Regions from separate parts of the Kineococcus haloalkalitolerans genome, predicted to be linked through region 2. Evidence: predicted binding sites of a transcription regulator. Region 2 holds the regulator's gene; the other holds the start of a gene.

Region 1 (7,439 bases), on a different contig from region 2:
CTGGAGCTGGCCCTGACGTACGTGTTCGAGCCCGGCTCGCCGCAGGACGGTGTGACCGTCGAGGTGCCGCTGGAGGTCGTCAACCGCTTCGACGACCGCGACCTGGCCTGGCAGGTGCCGGGCCTGCGGCACGAGCTGGTGACGGCGCTGGTGCGGGCCCTGCCCAAGCAGCTGCGCAAGAACCTCGTGCCCGCCCCCGACGTCGCGGCGCGGTTCCTGCAGCGCGTCACCCCGCGCGCGGAGGACTTCTGGACCGCGTTCGAGCGGGAGATGCCGCGCCTCGGCGACGGCACCGAGGTATACCTCGAGGACGTCGACCTGGCGAAGGTCCCTGACCACCTGCGCGTCACGTACCGGGTGGTGGCGCCGGACCCCGCGAGCGGGGAGGTGCGGGAGCTGGCGCGGGGCAAGGACTTCGGCGCCCTGCGCGAGCGGCTGGCCGGTCAGGTGCGCGAGACGCTCACCGAGGTCGCCGACGACCTGCAGGTCGACGGCGCGCGCTCGTGGGACGACCTGCCCGAGCGCGTCCCGGAGACCCGCACCAGCGTCGTGCGCGGCGCCGAGGTGACCTCCTGGCCGGCGCTGGTCGACGAGGGCGCCTCGGTGGGCCTGCGCGTGTTCGCCACCGCGGCGGAGGCGCGCCGCGCGCACCGCGACGGCGTTCGCCGGCTGCTCCTGCTCGTGCTGCCCTCGCCGCTGCGCGCCGTGCAGGCCGCTCTGCCCAACGACGCCAAGCTGCTGCTGGCGCGCGCCCCGCACGGCAGCGCCGCCGCCGTCCTGGAGGACTGCCTCGTCGCGACGGTGGGTGAGCTGCTGGACGCCGAGGGCGGGCCCGTCCGCGCGCGCGCGGAGTTCGACGACCTGGCGCGGCGGGTGGGTGCCCGCCTGCCCGCCGCCACGGCCGAGACGGTGCAGCGGACGCTGCGCGTGCTGCGCTCGGCCGCCGAGGTGGAGCGGGCGATGTCGCGGACCACGAGCCTGGCGCTGGTGCCGTCCCTGACCGACGTGCGCGCGCAGTTCACCGGCCTGGTCCACCCCGGGTTCGTCACCGACGCCGGGCCGGCGCGGCTGCCGGACCTGCTGCGCTACCTGCAGGGGATCGGGCGCCGCCTGGCCGCGGTGCCCGACGACCCGCAGCGCGACCGGGTGCGGATGGCCGAGTTCTCCCGCGTGGCCGACGCGTGGGCGGACCGGGTGCGCCGCGCCGGGCCCGTGGTGCCGCGCGAGCTGGCCGACCTGCGCTGGACCCTGGAGGAGCTGCGCCTGCAGCTGTTCGCGCAGGGGGTCGCCACCGCGCACCCGGTCAGCGAGCAGCGGGTCATGCGGGCGCTGGCCGAGATCTCCTGACCCGGTCCGGGTCCTGCCGGAACCGTTGCGCCGCAGCAGGTCCAGTGGGTCGACCGATCCTCGCGCACCTCTTGCACGCGCGCGCCGGGAGTGCTAACACAGTGCTGTGCCGACCGGGCAGGGACCGGCCGGCACGGGGTTCACAGCGCATCTCCTGACGACGACGGAGGTGGTGACGATGCTGATGCGCACCGATCCCTTCCGGGAGCTGGACCGCCTGACGCAGCAGTTCCTGGGGACCACGGCCAGGCCGGCGGTGATGCCGATGGACGCCTGGCGGCGCGGTGACGAGTTCGTCGTGGAGTTCGACCTCCCCGGCGTCGACCCGTCCACCGTGGAGCTCGACGTCGAGCGCAACGTCCTGACGGTGCGGGCGCAGCGGCCCGTGCACGAGGGCACCGACGAGATGATCGCCGCCGAGCGCCCCCGCGGGGTGTTCAGCCGCCAGCTCATCCTCGGCGACAACCTCGACACCGAGCGGATCAGCGCCGGCTACCGCGCGGGCGTCCTCACGCTGCGGGTCCCGGTGGCCGAGAAGGCCAAGCCGCGGCGCATCGAGGTCCAGCACGCCGATGACCAGCAGGCGATCGGCACCTGAGGCCGACCCGGTCGCGGACCTCCTCGTCGACCTGCTGCTGCTCGAGGTCGAGGCGAGGTGGCCGTCCGCGGCCGACGGCGACGGTACTCGGGACGGCGGGGCGGGCGGTGGCGACGACCCGCCCGCCGCTCCCGCGCGGTCCACGGCGCTCGAGGCGCCCGTGCCGGGTGCGCGGAGGTCCGCGGTTCCCGCGCGGACGGTGACCGCCCCCGGCCGCCCGGCCGGGAGGCGCAGCCCGTGGCGGCGGGTGAGGTCGCCCCCGGCGCGGTGCCGGCGGGGTCAGCCGTAGTGCCGGGAGCGCGACTCGCGCTGCGCCTGCTCCAGACTGGCGAAGCGCGCCTCGGCGTGCGGGGGCAGCACCCGCCGCTCCCGCACCAGCCACGGCAGGCCGCGGACCGCGTCCAGCACGCCCAGCGCGCTGACGCGGTCCCGCGGCACGCTGGACAGCAGGAACCCGGTGCGCCGCAGCGCCGCCGGCACCGGCCGGCGCAGCCACGTGAACCACAGCGTGTTGCGCACCCCGTGCCGGCGGCGCAGCGCCGACTCGCGCAGCACCGACGCCTGGTGGTGCACGACGAGGTCCTCCAGGTAGCACAGCTCCCAGCCGGCCGCGGCCAGGTCGGCGGCCAGCAGCTCCTCCTCCCCGCCCAGCCACAGCCGCCGGGAGAACCCGCCCACGCCCAGGAAGGCGTCGCGGCGCACCACCGACGCGCCCGCCAGGAAGCTGCCCAGCGCCGGGCCCGGCAGGCCGGGGACGCCGGGCACCGGGGAGTCGCGCAGCTCGGCGACGATGTCGTCCTCGCGCGAGCCGGGCTCGACGAGGATGCGGGCCGTCAGGACCGCCACCCGCGGGTCGGCGTCCATGACGTCCGCGGCGCGCGCCAGCGACCCCGGCTCCCACCAGGTGTCGTCGTCGCAGAAGGCCACGTACGGCGTGGAGGCCGTCGCCACGCCCGTGTTGCGGGCGACCGCGCCCTGGTTCTCCGGCAGCACGACGACGTCGAGGCGGTCCGCGCCGGGCGCGCCCCGCGGGTGCGCCGCGCGCAGCGCCGCCGCCGTCCCGTCGGTGGAGCCGTTGTCCAGCACCACCACCCGCGGGCGCTCGGGCAGCGCCAGCAGCCGGCGCACCGCCAGCAGCGCCTCCTCGCGCCGCTGCCAGGTGATGACGACGACGGTGACCCGCGCGTCGGGCGGGCCGTCCAGCGGCTCCTCCGGCCAGGTCCCGGGGGCGCTCACCGGCCGATCACCGCGAGCCGGCGCTCGACCTCCGGGCCGGCGAGGTGCCGCCGGCGCAGGGCGCCGGGCATCCGGCGCGCCGCGTCCAGCACCCCGCCGCGCTCGTGCGCGGGCCCGCGCAGGGCCCGCAGGGTGTCGCGCGCCGCCACGCGCACCGGCCGGCGCATCCACGCCGTCAGCAACCTGTTGCGCTGCAGCAGGCGCAGCCGCTGCTCGGGGGTGCTGCGGGTGGGGGAGGGGTGGTGGTGGGCGACGACCTCGTCGACGTACGCCAGGCCCCACCCGGCGGCCACCAGGTCGTAGGTGAAGCGCTCCTCCTCGCCCGCGAAGTGCACGACGGGGTCGAAGCCCCCCACCGCCAGGTACGGCTCGCGGCGCACCACCGCCCCGCACGCCAGGAACCCCAGCACGTCCGGGCCGGGCAGGTCGTCGCTGCGCCCCCACGGCGCCGCGGCCATGTCGTCGCACACGCCGTCCAGCTCCTCGGCCGGCCCGACGAGCAGGCGCGCGGCGAGCACCGCCATCCGCGGGTGCGCGGCGAACAGCTCCCCGGCGCGCACCAGCGCCCCCGGCGCCCACCAGGAGTCGTCGTCGGCGAAGGCCACCAGCGGCGTCTCCGCGGCCCCCACGCCGAGGTTGCGCCCGACCGCGCCCAGGTTCTCCCCGGCCTCCAGCACGATCAGCGGCGGCAGGCCCTCCTCGCGCCGGCGCCGCCCCTCCGCGCGCGCCACCTCCACCGTCGCGTCGCGCGAGCCGTTGTCGACGAGCACCACCGGCGCCTCGTGGCGGGGCAGGGAGCGGCGCAGGTCCTCGGCCCGGTCGCGGGTGGCGACCACGACGGTCACGGGCAGGGCGGGGGAGGTCACGGCGGCACGCTAGCGGCCCGCCGGCGACCCGCACCCCGCGCGGCCCGCGGGCGCGTCGGCCGCGCGCGGCGGGCCGGCGGGTGGTTGCATGCCCAGCGTGCAGCACACGCAGCAGTCGCAGCAGACGCCGGAGCGGGCGCGGGAGCCGCGCACCTTCTCCCGGGCCGTCGTCACCGGCGGCGCCGGTTTCCTCGGCAGCCACCTGTGCGAGGCGCTCCTCGACGCCGGCGTCGAGGTCGTCTGCCTCGACAACTTCCTCACCGGCGTGCCGGACAACGTCGCCCACCTGGTCGACCGCCCCGGCTTCCGGCTGCGGCGCTGCGACATCACCGAGTACGTGCACGTCGGCGGCGACGTGGACCTCGTGCTGCACTTCGCCTCCCCGGCCTCGCCGGTGGACTACCTCAAGCTGCCGCTGGAGACCATGAAGGTCGGCGCCACCGGCACCTGGAACGCCCTGGGGCTGGCCCGCGCCAAGGGCGCCCGGTTCCTGCTGGCCTCCACGTCCGAGACGTACGGCGACCCGCAGGTGCACCCGCAGCCGGAGACGTACTGGGGGCACGTGAACCCCGTCGGCCCGCGCGGCGTCTACGACGAGTCCAAGCGCTACGCCGAGGCGCTGACCACGGCCTACCGCACCGCCCACGGCGTCGACACCGCGATCGTGCGGATCTTCAACACGTACGGCCCGCGCATGCGCGCCGCCGACGGGCGCGCCATCCCGACCTTCATCCGCCAGGCCCTGGCCGGAGAGCCCGTCACCGTCGCCGGCGACGGCTCCCAGACCCGCTCGATCTGCTACGTCGACGACCTGGTCGCCGGCATCCTCGCGCTGGCCGCCAGCGGCCACCCCGGCCCGGTGAACATCGGCAACCCGGAGGAGCTGAGCGTCCGGGAGATCGCCGAGGACGTCATCGCCGGCGCCGGGTCCGCCTCCACCATCGAGTACGTGGCCCGCCCGGTGGACGATCCGCAGGTGCGCCGGCCCGACACGACGCTGGCGCGCACCGTGCTGGGCTGGGAGCCGCAGGTCGGCTGGGCCGACGGCCTCAAGCGCACCGTGGAGTGGTTCCGGGAGCAGCAGGCGCGCTGACCCGGGCTGCCGGGGAGGGGCACGGGTCCGGGCCGAACGCCACCGCGGGAGGTCGCCGCCCGGCTAGCGTGATCGCGTGCCGCCCCTGTTCGTCGACACCCTCGTGCGCTGCGACGCGGACACGCTGTGGCAGCTGACGCAGGACCCCGCCCAGCACTCGCGCTGGGACCTGCGCTTCTCGGCCATCCACCCGGCGATCCACCCGGAGGTCCACCCGGACGGCGCGCCCGGCGCGGACGGCCGGCAGCGCTTCACCTACGTCCTGTCGCTGCCGCACCCGCGCCTGCCGCTGGTCACCGTGACCGGCACCGGTGTCTCGGTGGGCGAGCGGCGCGGCGCTGACGGCCGGGGCACCTCGGCGCTGCGGTTCAGCCCGCACGGCCGGCTCTCGCCGCTGGGCGAGGGCTCGGGGTACTGGCGCTACGAGCCCACCGCGCGGGGGTTCCGCTTCAGCACCGGCTACGACTACGCCCCCGGCTGGGGGCCCCTGGGCCGCCTCCTGGACCCGGTGCTCGTGCGGCCCGCGGTCGGCTGGGCCACCGCGTGGAGCTTCGACCGGCTGCGGCTGTGGGCGCAGGAGGGCGTCGACCCGGCACGGGCCCGCGACCGCGCGCTGGCCGACGTGGCGGCGCGGGCGCTGCTGGTGGCGCTCGCGGCGCCGGCGCTGCGGACCCGGCGCCCGGCGGGGGCCGCGGTCGCGGCGCTCGCGGTGGCCGCCGCCGTCCTCGTGCCCGTGGGCCGCGGCACCCCCTCGGCACGGCGGTGCGGACGCCGGCCGGCGCGCCCCGAGCGTCCCGCGGGCACCCCGTGAGCGCTCCCGCGGGCGCGCCGGAACCCGTGCCCGACCTCGCGGGCAGCGTCGTGCTGGGCGCCCTCGGCGAGGACGCGCAGCACCTGCACCCGATGCTGCGCCGGCGGTTCGGCGTGTCCACCGCCGCCGGGTACTCCTGCGTGGGCCGCGGCACGATGGACCGGGTGTGGCACGGGCCGGCGTGGACGCTGCCGTTCCTGCACCTGGGCGCCTGGCGCAACATCCTCGTCCCGGACTCGGCCACCGACGTGCCGTTCAGCGTGGAGAACTACGCGTACCGCGACTCCCTGGGCCGCGAGACCGTCACCGTCGTGCGCACCTTCGAGGTGCGGCCCGGCCGGCGCCGCCGCTTCGACGCCACCCTCGTGGCCGACGGCCCCGGCCGGGTCCTGGACTACCTCGGCACGCACCAGCACCTCGCGGTGGACCTGCGCCCCTCGGTGCTGCCGGACGGCAGCCTGCGCATCGTCTCCGGCGCGCAGCGCTTCTACGAGGGCCCGGTGGCCTTCCGGTTCCCGATGGCGCTGTCCGGCACCGCGGTCCTGACCGAGGGCTGGGACGCCGAGCGCGAGCGGTTCACGATCGCCGTCGCCGTCTCCAACGCCCGCTTCGGGCCGCTGGCCGGGTACTCGGGCAGCTTCACCTGCGAGTTCCCCGCCGTGGTCGGCGACGCCGTCCCGCCGGCCGTCCGGCCCCTGCGGGAGGAGGCCCGCCGCTGACGGCGGCCCCGGCCCGCCACCGGGGTCAGTGGCTGGCGGTACCGCGCCGGGACTCCAGCACCGGGTCGACCAGGTTCTCCACGACCAGACCGGTGGCGATCGCGTCGACGGCCGCGTGCAGCACCTCGACGACGCCCTCCCCGCGCCGCCAGGTGCGCGGCGGCGCGCCCGCGCCCGTGGCGTTCTCCAGCGTCTGGTCGACGATGATCCGCGTCAGCGTCTGCGCGACGGTCGCCCGGACCACGACGAGCCCGCTGGCCCGCCACACCCCGCGCAGGGCGCCCAGCGCCACGCTCGTGCCCACCCGCATGGCCGCCGTGGCCGCCGCCGGGCGCTCGTCGTCGCCGGGGGAGCGCCCCGCCAGCAGCAGCAGGGTGCGCCCGGCCACGTAGGAGGCCGGCCGCCCGGTCACGGCGCGCTCGACGCGCTGGCTCACCGCCGTCGCGGACGCCCCGGCCAGCCCGGCGAGGGCGCCGACCCCCGCGGCCCGGGCCAGCACCGCGGGGGGGGCGGGGGCCCCCGCGCCGCCGACGGCTCCCGCGCAGACGCCCGCACCGTCCACCCCCCCCCCCCCCCCCCCCCCCCCCCCCCCCCCCCCCCCCCCCCCCCCCCCCCCCCCCCCCCCCCCCCCCCCCCCCCCCCCCCCCCCCCCCCCCCCGGAGCGCATGTGCGCCCTCGTCGTGTCGAGCACGGTGTCCACGACGCTCACCCTCCCGGTCCCGCACCGCTCCCGCCACCGGCGGCGGGCTCCTCGGGGGCGCGCACCTCG
Region 2 (7,439 bases):
CTTGAAGACCAGGAAGACGATGAGCGGCCCCAGGAAGGGCAGGCCCACCAGCCACGCCGCCAGCCACGACAGGTGGCCGGCCAGCGCCCAGGTGCGCTCGCTGCCCGGGTCCATCGCCGCCAGGCCGCCGGCGCCGTACGGCTCGGTCCGGCCGGACCACTGCGGGTGCTGCTGCTGGCCGTAGCCCTGGCCGTACTGCTGGCCGTAGCCCTGGCCGTACTGCTGGTCGTAGCCGCCGTGCTGCTGGTCGTAGCCGCCGTGCTGCTGGCCGTAGCCGCCGTGCTGCTGCTCGGACTGGCCCCACTGCTGGCCCGCCGGCTGGTCTCCCGCGGACGGCTTCGTGAAGTCGGGTCGCTGGGACCCGTACGGGTCGCTCACGGTTCCTCCAGGGTCGGTGGGCGCCCCCGCCGCTCGACGGGAGCACCTCGATCCTCGCACCGGCGCGCGCCCCTGTCGCGGTCCCGACGGGCGGTCCATCCCGTCGGCGGACCCGGTCCACCCGGAGGTCGTAGGCGGTGCGCCCCCGCCGTCCACCGCCGGGAGCGGGCGACCCCGGCCGGACCCCGAGCCGCTCCGGCACGGGCCGGGTCTCAGGCGTCGGCGCCGTCGGCGGTCACGAAGTCGACGAGCTCCTCCACGCGCCCGGACAGGGCCGGCTCGAGGTCGGCGATGGTGCGCACGGTGCCGAGGATGCGCTTCCAGCCGTGCGCGACGTCGGCCTGGGTGGCGTGCGGCCAGCCGAGCTCGGCGAGGATCCCGTGCTTCCACGACGTGCCGCGCGGCACGGCGGGCCAGCGCTCCCAGCCGAGGCGCTGCGGGCGCACCGCCTGCCACACGTCGACGAAGGGGTGCCCGACGACGAGGACGTGCGGGCTGCGCGCGACGGCGGCGACGATCCGCGACTCCTTGCTGCCGGCGACGAGGTGGTCGACGAGGACGCCGATCCGCCGGCCCGGCCGGGGCCCGAAGGCGCGCACGGCGGCGTCGAGGTCGTCCACGCCGTCCAGGACCTCCACGACGACGCCCTCCACGCGCAGGTCGTCGCCCCAGACGCGCTCGACGAGCTCGGCGTCGTGGCGGCCCTCGACGAGGATGCGCGAGGCGCGGGCGGTGCGGGCGGCGGCGCCGGCCACGGCCACCGACCCCGAGGCGGTGCGGCCGGGGGCGGCGGGAGCGGCGGGCCCGCGCGGGGCGACGAGGCGCACGGGCTGCCCGTCCACCCAGAAGCCCGGCCCGAGGGGGAAGGTGCGGGTGCGCCCGCGGCGGTCCTCCAGGACGACCACGTGCACGCCGCCGCTCTTCTCGGTACGCACGACGGCGCCCACCCAGCCGGTCTCGACGTCCTCCACGACGAGCCCGCTCACGGCGGTCTCCTCGCGGGAGGCGGGCCGGCGCGGGTGCGGGTCGCGGGCGAGGACGTCGGAGCCGTACCGGTCAGCAGCCACCCGGGCACCCTACGGACGCGGCGCGCCGCGGCCCGGCAGCGGGCGGCGCGTGTCCGGGGCGAGGTCTAGACTTGGCACTCGCCCGTCGCGAGTGCCAGAGCTGCGCGGGCGGCGGGACCGGGACGGGGAGCGGACGGGGGAGGTGCCGATGAGCGACGACCGGCGGCTGGCCGTGCTGCGCGCCATCGTCGAGGACTACGTGTCGACGCACGAGCCCGTCGGCTCCAAGGCGCTGGTCGAGCGCCACCGCCTGGGCGTGTCCCCGGCGACGATCCGCAACGACATGGCGGTGCTGGAGGACGAGGGCTACATCACCCAGCCCCACACCAGCGCCGGGCGCATCCCCACCGACAAGGGCTACCGGCTGTTCGTGGACCGGCTGGCCACCGTCAAGCCGATGTCGACGGCCGAGAAGCGCGCCATCCAGACGTTCCTCGACGGTGCCGTGGACCTCGACGACGTCGTGGACCGCACCGTGCGGCTGCTGGCGCAGATCACCCGGCAGGCCGCCGTCGTGCAGTACCCCTCGCTCTCGCGGGCGGCCGTGCGGCACGTGGAGGTCGTGCCGGTGGGCGGGCGCAGCGCGCTGCTGGTCCTCATCACCGACACCGGCCGCGTCGAGCAGCGCGTGGTGGAGCTGCGCTCGGCCGCCGACCCCGCCGCGCTGGTCACCTCGCTGACGGCCCTGCGCACCCGGCTGAACGCCGCCGTGGCCGGGCACCGCCTGCAGGAGGCCCGCGTCGCCCTCACCGACGTCGTCCAGCAGACCCCGACCGAGGACATGGCCGTGGCCGCCGAGGTCGCGGCGGCCCTGGGCGACTGCCTGACCGCCGGCCTGGCCGAGCGGGTGGTCATCGCCGGCACGTCCAACCTCGCCAAGTCCGGGCCGGACCTGGCCGCCTCCCTGGGAAGCGTCCTGGAGGCGCTGGAGGAGCACGTCGTGCTGCTGCGCCTGGTGCAGGAGATGACCGAGGACGGCGGCGGCGACGGGCTCACCGTGCGGATCGGCTCGGAGAACGTGCACGTCGGGCTCACCGAGACGTCCGTGGTGACCACCGGCTACGGCGGCGAGGGCCGGGCGCTGGCCCGCCTCGGCGTCCTGGGCCCGACGCGGATGGACTACCCCACGACGATGGCCGCCGTCCGCGCGGTGTCACGCTACGTCTCGCGGATCCTCGCCACGTGAACCCCGTGAGCCCGGCCACGCCCGCGACCCGCCCCCACCGACCGACCCGACAGGAGACCTGAGCGCCTCGTGAGCGACTACTACGACGTCCTCGGCGTCAGCAGGGACGCCTCGGCGGAGGACATCAAGCGCGCCTACCGGAAGCTGGCGCGCAAGCTCCACCCCGACGTCACCGACGACCCGGAGGCGGGCGACCGCTTCAAGGAGGTCTCCCAGGCCTACGAGACGCTGTCCAACCCGGAGAAGCGGGCGCTGTACGACCGCGGCGGCGGCCAGCAGCCGGGCGCGGCCGGGTTCGGCGCCGGGTTCGGCTTCAGCGACATCATGGACGCCTTCTTCGGCCAGGGCGCCGGGGCGGGCGGGCGCGGTCCGGCCAGCCGCACGCAGCGCGGGCAGGACGCCCTCATCCGCGTCGACGTGGACCTGGCAGAGGCCGCCTTCGGCGCCGAGCGCTCCATCCAGGTGGACACCGCGGTGCTGTGCCCGACGTGCAAGGGCACCTGCTGCCAGCCGGGCACCAGCCCGCAGACCTGCGACATCTGCCACGGGCAGGGGCAGGTGCAGCGCGTGGTGCGCTCGCTGCTGGGCCAGGTCATGACGACCGCGCCGTGCCCGACGTGCCACGGCTTCGGCACGGTGCTGCCCTCGCCGTGCCAGGAGTGCAACGGGGAGGGCCGCGTGCGCGCGCGCCGGCCGCTGACGATCCGCATCCCGGCGGGCGTGGACACCGGCACCCGCATCCAGCTGGCCGCGCAGGGCGAGGTCGGCACGGCCGGCGGCCCGCCCGGGGACCTGTACGTGGAGGTCCACGAGCGCCCGCACCCGGTGTTCACCCGCTCCGGCGACGACCTGCACTGCACCCTGGAGGTGCCGATGACGGCCGCCGCGCTGGGCGCCTCCATCCCCCTGGAGACCCTGGACGGCACCGAGGCCGTGGAGGTGCGCCCCGGCGCGCAGCCGGGCGAGCAGGTGACGCTGCGCGCGCGCGGCGTGGAGCACCTGCGCTCCACCGGCCGCGGCGACCTGGTGGTCACCCTGGAGGTGCGCACCCCGCGCGACCTGGACGACGAGCAGGAGTCGCTGCTGCGCCGGCTGGCCGAGCTGCGCGGCGAGGTCCGCCCGGCGGGCACGCTGCAGCCGGCCCACCAGGGCGTCTTCTCCAAGCTGCGCGACCGCTTCTCCGGCCGCTGACCGGTCGCTGACCGCGGGCCGCGCTCCCCCCGAGGGAGCGCGGCCCGCGGCCGGTTCAGCGGACCGTGACGGTCTTGGTGTCCGGCAGCGGCGCGGCGCCCTCGCCGCCGGACTCGTCGGGCGCCACGACGGTCACGGTGTAGTCCCCGGCCGGCAGCGCCGCCGTGAAGGAGAAGTCGCCCCAGGTGCCGTTCGCGCCGGCCTGCACGGCGTCGCGCGCCACCTCGGTGCCCGCGGCGTCGGTGACGGTCCACAGCAGGGTGCCCTCGAACGCCGTGCCGGTGCCCTCGACGGTCACCGACCCCGGCGTGGACGTCGACACGCCGGTGATCCACACCGGGGCCTGGACCTCGGCGCGCGGGGCCCGCGAGACCGCCTGGGCGACGACCCGCCCGAAGACGGGCTGCCCGGCGGCCCCGTCCACGCGCAGCTCGACGGGCACGTCCTGCCCGGCGGCCGCCGTCACGGTCCACACCAGCTGCTGCACGGCCAGGTCCGCGTCGCCGGTCTCCACGTCGCCGGAGACCGCGGAGGCCGCGACGTCGACGACCAGGCGCCCGTCGGCGGCGGTGACGCTCGCGCCGGCGTCGGGGCCGAAGGGGCTGGCGTAGTCGGGGTCGGCGGGCGAGCCGCCCAGCAGGGCGCGCAGCGCCAGCGTCGCGTCGTCGGCGCCGCCGGAGACCGGCACCCACTCGCGGAACAGCTTGGGGGAACCCTCCCCGCCCAGCCAGTAGACCGGGACGCTGGCGGCGCCCGAGGGCAGCGCGGAGCCCGCGGACGCCGGGGCGCTGGTGGCGGGCGCCGACGTCGGGGCGGCCGGCTCGCTCGTGGCGGCGGTCGGCTCCGCGGGCGCGGGCGCGGGCTCGGCCGGCTCGGAGGTCGGCGAGGCCGGCTCGCTGCTCGTCGGCGCGGCCGGCTCGGACGTCGCCGACGTGGCGGCCGCGACGGTCGTGACGCTGTCGCCGCCGCGCTGGGTCAGGGCGAGGGCGCTGCCGCCCACGACGACGACGGCGGCCGCCGCGGCCACCGCCGTCCAGGCGCGCGTGCGGCGGCGGGAGGACTGGCTGGCCATGAGGATCTCCTGGAGGCGGTCGGGCGGGTCGACCGCGGCGGCGCGCGCGGCCATGGCCCCGCGCAGCGCGCGGGCGGTCGGGTCGGTGGCCGGGTCCGGCAGGGGGCCGGTCCCGGGGACGTCGGGCTGGTCGGGCTGGTCGGTGCCGCTCACGGGGTCTCCTCGGTCCGCACGGCGGCGCGCAGGGCGGCCAGCCCGCGGTGCGCGTGCGTCTTGACGGCCCCGCGGCTGACGCCCAGGGCCTCGGCGATGTCCTGCTCGGACAGGTCGGCGTGGTAGCGCAGCACGAGGACCTCGCGCTGGCGCGGAGGCAGGGCGTCGAGCGCCGCGAGCACGCGGCGGTGCTCGGCCGCGCGCAGCGCCCGCTCCTCGGGGCCCTCCGGCTCGGGGTCGGGCAGCGGGCGGTGCCGGTCGGCGACCTGCCGGTGCCGCAGCACGTCGCGGGCGCCGTTGACGACCGCCTGGCGCAGGTAGGCCGCGGCCGCGCCCGGATCGTCCAGCCGCCGCCAGCGCCGGTGCAGCGCCACGAAGGCGTCCTGCACGACCTCCTCGGCGGTGGCGCTCTCCCCGAGCAGCAGGACGGCCAGGCCGACCAGGCGGCGCCAGTGGCCCGCGTACAGGTGGGCGACGGCCGTGTCGGCGTCCCAGCCGCGCGGGTCGTCGTCCCCGTCGGGGCCGCCGTGCTCACCAGGCCCGCCGCCCGCCCCGCGGGCGCGCACGAGCACCGGGCGGACCCTGCCGCCGCCGGAGCGCGCACCGCGCTCGGGACGCGCCTCAGCCACGGCCGCACCCCCCGTCCTCCACGTCACACGAGTACGACGAGTGACCAGCGCTCACGGTTGACATCCAACCCGAGCGGGTTCCGCCAGCGGGTGATCACCGCGCCCGGCGCGCCGCCCGGTAGCCTGCGGCCGCATGACCGACCAGGACGGACCCCCGGAGCCCGGCGCGGGCGGTGAGGAGTCCGGCGCGGCCCGCGCCCCCGACGACCTGTTCCTGCGGATCGTGGCGGGGGAGCTGCCCGCCACGATCGTGCACTCCGACGAGCTCGTCGTCGCCTTCCGCGACGTCGCCCCGCAGGCGCCCGTGCACGTCCTCGTCGTCCCGCGCGAGCGCTACGAGACCGTCGCCGAGCTCGCCGCGGCGGCCCCCGCGACGCTGGCGCGCCTCGTCGAGGTCGCCCAGCGCGTCGCCGACGCCGAGTGCGGCGGGCAGTTCCGGCTCGTCTTCAACACCGGCCCCGCGGTGGGCCAGTCGGTCATGCACGTCCACGGGCACGTCCTGGGCGGCCGGGGCTTCACCTGGCCGCCCGGCTGAGCGAAGGGTTGGATGGAGCGCCATGTGCGGCTTGTGCGGTGAGGTCAGGTTCGACGGACGACCGGCGGACGTGTCCGCGGTCCAGCGCATGTCCGCGCCGCTGGCGTCGCGGGGCCCGGACGGGGAGGGGTACTGGGCGCAGGGCCGGGTCGCCTTCGGGCACCGGCGCCTGTCGATCATCGACCTGTCGGTGTGCGGGTCGCAGCCCATGGTGGACATGGAGCTGGGCCTGACGGCCGTCTTCAACGGGTGCGTCTACAACTACAAGGAGCTGCGCGCCGAGCTGCAGGGGCACGGCTACCGCTTCTCCTCGACCTCCGACACCGAGGTCATCCTCAAGGGCTACCACCGCTGGGGCACCGACGTGGTGCACCACCTGGTGGGGATGTTCGCCGTCGTCCTGCACGAGCGGGACAGCGGCCGCGTCGTGCTGTTCCGCGACCGCCTCGGCATCAAGCCGATGTACCTGGCCGAGACGCCGCAGCGGCTGCGGTTCGCCTCCACGCTGCCGGCGCTGCTGGCCGGCGGGGACGTCGACACGACGATCGACCCGGTCGCGCTGCACCACTACCTGTCCTGGCACGCGGTCGTGCCCGCGCCGCTGACGGTCCTGAAGGGCGTGCGCAAGCTGCCGCCGGCGACGGTCCGGGTCGTCGAGCCCGACGGGACCAGCCGCGAGCACCGCTACTGGGCGCCGGACCACGTGCGCCGCGAGGAGTTCGCCGGCTTCTCCGAGCGCGACTGGGAGGACGCCGTCCTGGAGGCGCTGCGCACCGCGGTGCGCCGGCGCCTGGTCGCCGACGTGCCCGTCGGGGTGCTGCTGTCCGGCGGCCTGGACTCCAGCCTCATCACCGGCCTGCTCGCCGAGGAGGGGCAGAGCGACCTGGCCACCTACTCCATCGGGTTCGAGGCCGTCGGCGGGCGCGAGGGCGACGAGTTCGCGTACTCCGACGTCATCGCGCAGCGGTACGCGACGAACCACCACCGCATCCGCGTCACCGGCGACGAGCTGGTCGGGGCGCTCGGGCACGCCGTGGGCGCGATGAGCGAGCCGATGGTCAGCCACGACGTCGTCGCCTTCGACCTGCTGTCCCAGCAGGTGTCGCAGACCATCCGCGTCGTGCAGTCCGGGCAGGGCGCCGACGAGGTGTTCGGCGGCTACCACTGGTACCCGCCGCTGGCGGGCGTGCCCGTCGAGCGGGGCGTCGAGGCATACGCGCGGGCGTTC

What was found. The regulator HrcA, encoded in region 2, represses chaperone genes, less so after heat shock. The targets are predictions, from matches to a motif close to GNTNGCACTCGGNNNNNCCGAGTGCNANC.
Region 1: ACRYMY_RS04005 (Hsp20/alpha crystallin family protein) is a predicted target of HrcA. The motif match lies at 1,417-1,445, and genes of this name have one in related genera.

The regions. Positions count from the first base shown of each region.
Region 1 covers NZ_JBJLSH010000005.1:83,837-91,275, reverse strand. Annotated here, with positions in the region: gene hrpA (ATP-dependent RNA helicase HrpA) at 1-1,347, shown strand, start outside; gene ACRYMY_RS04005 (Hsp20/alpha crystallin family protein) at 1,526-1,945, shown strand; gene ACRYMY_RS04000 (glycosyltransferase family 2 protein) at 2,225-3,181, opposite strand; gene ACRYMY_RS03995 (glycosyltransferase family 2 protein) at 3,178-4,047, opposite strand; gene ACRYMY_RS03990 (UDP-glucuronic acid decarboxylase family protein) at 4,136-5,140, shown strand; gene ACRYMY_RS03985 (hypothetical protein) at 5,217-5,951, shown strand; gene ACRYMY_RS03980 (DUF4166 domain-containing protein) at 5,948-6,670, shown strand; gene ACRYMY_RS03975 (hypothetical protein) at 6,696-7,232, opposite strand; gene ACRYMY_RS03970 (GNAT family N-acetyltransferase) at 7,376-7,439, opposite strand, start outside.
Region 2 covers NZ_JBJLSH010000066.1:7,517-14,955, reverse strand. Annotated here, with positions in the region: gene ACRYMY_RS18410 (DUF4870 domain-containing protein) at 1-378, opposite strand, end outside; gene ACRYMY_RS18405 (DUF3097 family protein) at 591-1,445, opposite strand; gene hrcA (heat-inducible transcriptional repressor HrcA) at 1,594-2,631, shown strand; gene dnaJ (molecular chaperone DnaJ) at 2,701-3,822, shown strand; gene ACRYMY_RS18390 (Gmad2 immunoglobulin-like domain-containing protein) at 3,878-5,047, opposite strand; gene ACRYMY_RS18385 (RNA polymerase sigma factor) at 5,044-5,514, opposite strand; gene ACRYMY_RS18380 (HIT domain-containing protein) at 5,810-6,211, shown strand; gene ACRYMY_RS18375 (N-acetylglutaminylglutamine amidotransferase) at 6,234-7,439, shown strand, end outside.